Regions from separate parts of the Afipia massiliensis genome, predicted to be linked through region 1. Evidence: predicted binding sites of a transcription regulator. Region 1 holds the regulator's gene; the other holds the start of a gene.

Region 1 (2,201 bases):
CGACGTTGCGCTTGGCAAGCGTGTCGTCGCCGCAGACCTCGACATCGACAAGCTGCAGCACCTGATCGAGGAGCGTGCGGTTCTGACGATTGCGCGCCGTCAGCCAATGGCGGTCGACTTGCGCGAGATCGTCAGCTCGATGCGTGTCGCGACCGATCTTGAGCGTATCGGCGACCTGTCCAAGAATATCGGTAAGCGCGTTGCGGCGCTCGATAGTGATTTTCATCCGCTGAAATTGATCCGCGGACTGGAGCACATGACCGACCTTGTGCAGTCGCAGGTGAAATCTGTGCTCGATGCCTACGCAGCGCATGATCTGCCTGCCGCCATGGTGGTCTGGAAGGGCGACGAGGAGGTCGATGCGATTTGCACCTCGCTGTTCCGTGAACTCCTGACCTACATGATGGAAGACCCGCGCAACATCGGCTTCTGTATCCACCTGATGTTCTGCGCCAAGAACATCGAGCGGATTGGCGATCACGCGACCAATATCGCAGAGACGGTGTTCTATATGATCGAAGGCCAGCAGATGATCGATCAGCGCCCGAAGGGCGATATGACGAACTTTGCAGCGGCCGCGTCTGGAAATTAATGTGTCTCAATTGAAGGATCGAGCATGAGCGCCCGAATTCTTGTGGTCGAAGACGAAGAAGCGCTGACAACGCTGCTTCGCTACAACCTTGATGCCGAGGGCTACGACGTCGAAACGGTTGCACGTGGCGACGATGCGGATACACGGCTCAAGGAGCATGTTCCCGATCTCATCGTCCTCGACTGGATGCTTCCGGGCCTGTCCGGGATTGAGCTATGCCGCCGGTTGCGTGCGCGACCAGAGACCAAGCAGATTCCAATCATCATGCTGACCGCGCGCGGCGAGGAAAGCGAACGGGTGAGGGGGCTTGCAACTGGTGCGGACGATTACATCGTGAAGCCGTTCTCGGTGCCGGAATTGCTGGCACGCGTGAAGGGTCTTTTGCGGCGTGCCAGTCCTGAGCGCCTCGCCACGGTGCTCGCATTCGGCGACATCGAATTGGATCGGGACAGACGGCGCGTTGCTCGCTCGGGCCGTCCTATCGATCTCGGACCGACCGAATACCGGCTCCTGGAGTTCTTCCTTGAGCACCCGGGACGCGTGTTCAGCCGCGAGCAGTTGCTCGACGGCGTATGGGGGCGCGACATCTATATCGATGAGCGTACCGTAGACGTCCACATCGGGCGGCTGCGGAAGCTTCTGAATCTCGGGCGAGAATCCGATCCGATCCGCACCGTTCGCGGCGCAGGCTATGCGCTTGACGATCGATTTGCCAAGGCGGAATAGCGTCAGGCTAAGAGCCGTCGATTGGCGCGCGAAGATGATCCGTTCTAGCGTTCGGACAATTCCATGCGCCCGGCATAGCGGGGCAACTCCGCTGACTTGTCCGGTTTGAGGACGCCCATCACAGCACGCGCATGTCCGAGGCTGATGACTGCGATGTCGCGCGAGGGCTGGCCTGCGCGCGGCTGTGCTTTTTCAACAAGCAGCAATCCGCCTTCCTCATAGATCTTGATCGTACCTACACCTGTCCAGAGTGTTTCCCGCGCGTCGTAGAAGTCCTCGACGCTTTCCGATGTGAAGGCGATCTGATCGATGGCGAGTTTGTAGCCGAGCCGTTCGAACCGGCTGACGATATCCGCATCGGACATTTTGATGCGTGCGCGGGGCAAGCTCAACGTGAATTCCCTCCCTGTCACTACAGAGTCGTCCGTCCTTCGGCTCGGAAGGCTATAGCGACCCATGCTGTTGTGAAGAATCGCGCCGTTGCGGCGTCGTTATTGACGACAGGTTGAGAGCGACAGGTATCGGCGTAAAGCGCTTTTTTTCGCGAAGGTGCAGCTTTTTGCATCGCCGCGAGAAAGGATCGAACATTGGTGCGCTGCACACATATCTGACTTGGTCACAAACTTGTGGCGTTGGTGTCTGAAATTCAATGGCACGGTCCGGAAGCTCCATGTTAGCTTTGTCACGGACGAGGATTCAAAGTCGCGTCCACAATGGGCAAGGAGACCAAAATGGCCTGGAAGACCCCTAGGATTGTCGAAGTGCCAGTGGGCATGGAAATCAATATGTACGCCTGCGCGGCACGAAAATAGGCCGCATCCCGCTATCAGGCTCGCAGTGAAGCGATCCGGTTTGCGCCAGGAATTCCTTGAAGGAAGAGGTG
Region 2 (2,201 bases), 560 kb from region 1:
CGGTTTCAGTACAGCGCCTTACGAGATCGCGTTGATGTTGTGTGTCACGGTCTTGACGCTGCTTTCGGTGTCCTTCTATCTCGTCGAGTGGGCAAGGCACATGAGTGCAGGCGCTCCAACGCCTTGAATGCGATGATGGCCGCGTATTGCGTACCTGGAGTGACTGCGTGGTAGTCCGCGTCCGCCCTCGTCAATTGGCCCTTGCGTTGCCGCACGCGGAGAGCCTGACGCGCGACAATTTTCTGGAAGGTTCCGCGAACGCGCAGGCGCTTGCCCTGATCGATGCGTGGCCGGATTGGCCCAACCGCGTGATGATGCTGGTGGGGCCCGAGGGCAGCGGCAAAAGCCATCTCGCGTCGATCTGGGCGGATGAGGCGGGCGCGCGGTCGGTCGCGGCACATACGCTGACACCGGACAATGTGCCGGGCGAGCTCGCGACCGGAGCGCTGGTTGTGGACGATCTCGACCCCGCGTCATTCGACGATCGCGCGCTGTTTCACCTGCTCAACCTCGCACGCGAAGACGAGGCCTATATCCTGATGACGGGGCGGGCGCAGCCGTCCTCGTTCGCGGTGACGTTGCACGACCTGCGGTCGCGGTTGCGGGCGGTGCCGGTGGTGACGCTGACGCCGCCGGACGATCAGTTGTTTCGCGCGCTGATCGTCAAGTTCTGCGCCGACCGGCAGATGAGTGTGGACGAGAGCATTGTCAGCTATCTCGCGACCCGCATCGAACGCTCGTTCGCGGCGGCGCGGCGAGCGGTCGAACAGCTCGACGAAGAGGCGCTTCGGCAGCGCCGCCCGGTGACCCGCGCGCTGGCGGCGGAAGTGCTGAAAGACACTGCGGCCTGACCGCGCAGGGACTTGGTCATTAACCGGTCCTGGCTCATCATGTCATCGAACTGTCATGACAGTGGCACATTGTCTCTGTGGAACGGGCCTAAGGTCCGGTCTGATGACATGATATGAGGTTTCGCTTCATGGACGCCGCGCAAGCTGTTGTAAAAAAAGAAGAAAATGAAGAAATCGTAAGCGTGTCGTCGATCGGGTCGAGCCCCGAGCGCTTCATCAATCGCGAATTGTCATGGCTCCATTTCAATCGCCGCGTGCTGGAAGAGTCGGTCAATCTCAATCATCCGGCGCTGGAGCGGGTCCGGTTCCTGTCGATTTCGGCCAATAACCTTGACGAGTTCTTCATGGTCCGCGTCGCGGGCCTCAAGGCGCAGGTCCGCGAAGGCATCGCCGAGCGCAGCCCTGACGGCTCGACGCCCACCGAACAGCTCGCCAAGATCAACGAGACCGTCTCGAAGCTCGCCAGCGACCAGCAAGAGATCTGGCGCGATCTGCGCCATGTGCTGTCCGATGTCGGAATCGTTCTGGTCGACGGCAAGGACGTCACCAAGGCCGAAGGGAGCTGGATCGAGGACCATTTCCTTCACAACATTTTCCCGCTGCTGACGCCGCTGGCGATCGACCCGGCGCATCCGTTCCCGTTCATTCCGAGTCTCGGCTTCACCATCGCGCTGCATCTGGCGCGCGTGTCCGACGGCAAGGCGATGAATGCGCTGATCCGCATGCCGGGCAAGATCGACCGTTTCATCAAGCTGCCGGCCGGCAAGGACGGCTCGGTGCGTCTCATCACGCTCGAACAAGCCACCGGCCTGTTCATCGGCCGGCTGTTCCCGGGCTACACCGTCAAGGGGCGGGGCGCGTTCCGCATCATCCGCGACTCCGAACTGGAAATCGAGGAAGAGGCCGAGGATCTCGTTCGCCTGTTCGAGTCGGCGCTGAAGCGCCGCCGTCGCGGGTCGGTGATCCGTCTCGAAATCGAAGCCCACATGCCAGACGAACTGCGCGCCTTCGTGCAGCGCGCGCTGTCGGTGCCGGACGATGACGTCCTGCTGGTCGACGGCGTGCTCGCCATGAACGAGCTGTCGCAACTGACGCGGCTGGATCGTCCCGATCTCGAATTCACGCCTTACGTGCCGCGTCACCCCGAGCGTGTCCGCGACCACGGCGGCGACATTTTCGCGGCGATCCGGCAGAAGGATCTGGTCGTCCACCATCCGTATGAATCGTTCGACGTCGTCGTGCAGTTCCTGCAGCAGGCGGCGCGCGACCCCGACGTCGTTGCCATCAAGCAGACGCTCTATCGCACCTCGCGCGATTCGCCGATCGTGAGAACGCTTGTTGAAGCTGCCG

The links. Region 1 encodes PhoB, which activates phosphate uptake and scavenging genes when phosphate is short. Its sites were predicted from a motif close to TGTCATNNANCTGTCAT; they were not measured.
Region 2: a site for PhoB is predicted at 892-908, ahead of YH63_RS17440 (RNA degradosome polyphosphate kinase). Genes of this name have one in related genera too.

Annotation. Positions count from the first base shown of each region.
Region 1 is NZ_LBIA02000001.1:4,162,298-4,164,498, reverse strand. It holds gene phoU (phosphate signaling complex protein PhoU) at 1-592, shown strand, start outside; gene phoB (phosphate regulon transcriptional regulator PhoB) at 617-1,318, shown strand; gene YH63_RS19990 (hypothetical protein) at 1,363-1,710, opposite strand; gene pqqA (pyrroloquinoline quinone precursor peptide PqqA) at 2,050-2,130, shown strand.
Region 2 is NZ_LBIA02000001.1:3,598,515-3,600,715, forward strand. It holds gene YH63_RS17430 (CDP-alcohol phosphatidyltransferase family protein) at 1-127, shown strand, start outside; gene YH63_RS17435 (DnaA ATPase domain-containing protein) at 168-851, shown strand; gene YH63_RS17440 (RNA degradosome polyphosphate kinase) at 980-2,201, shown strand, end outside.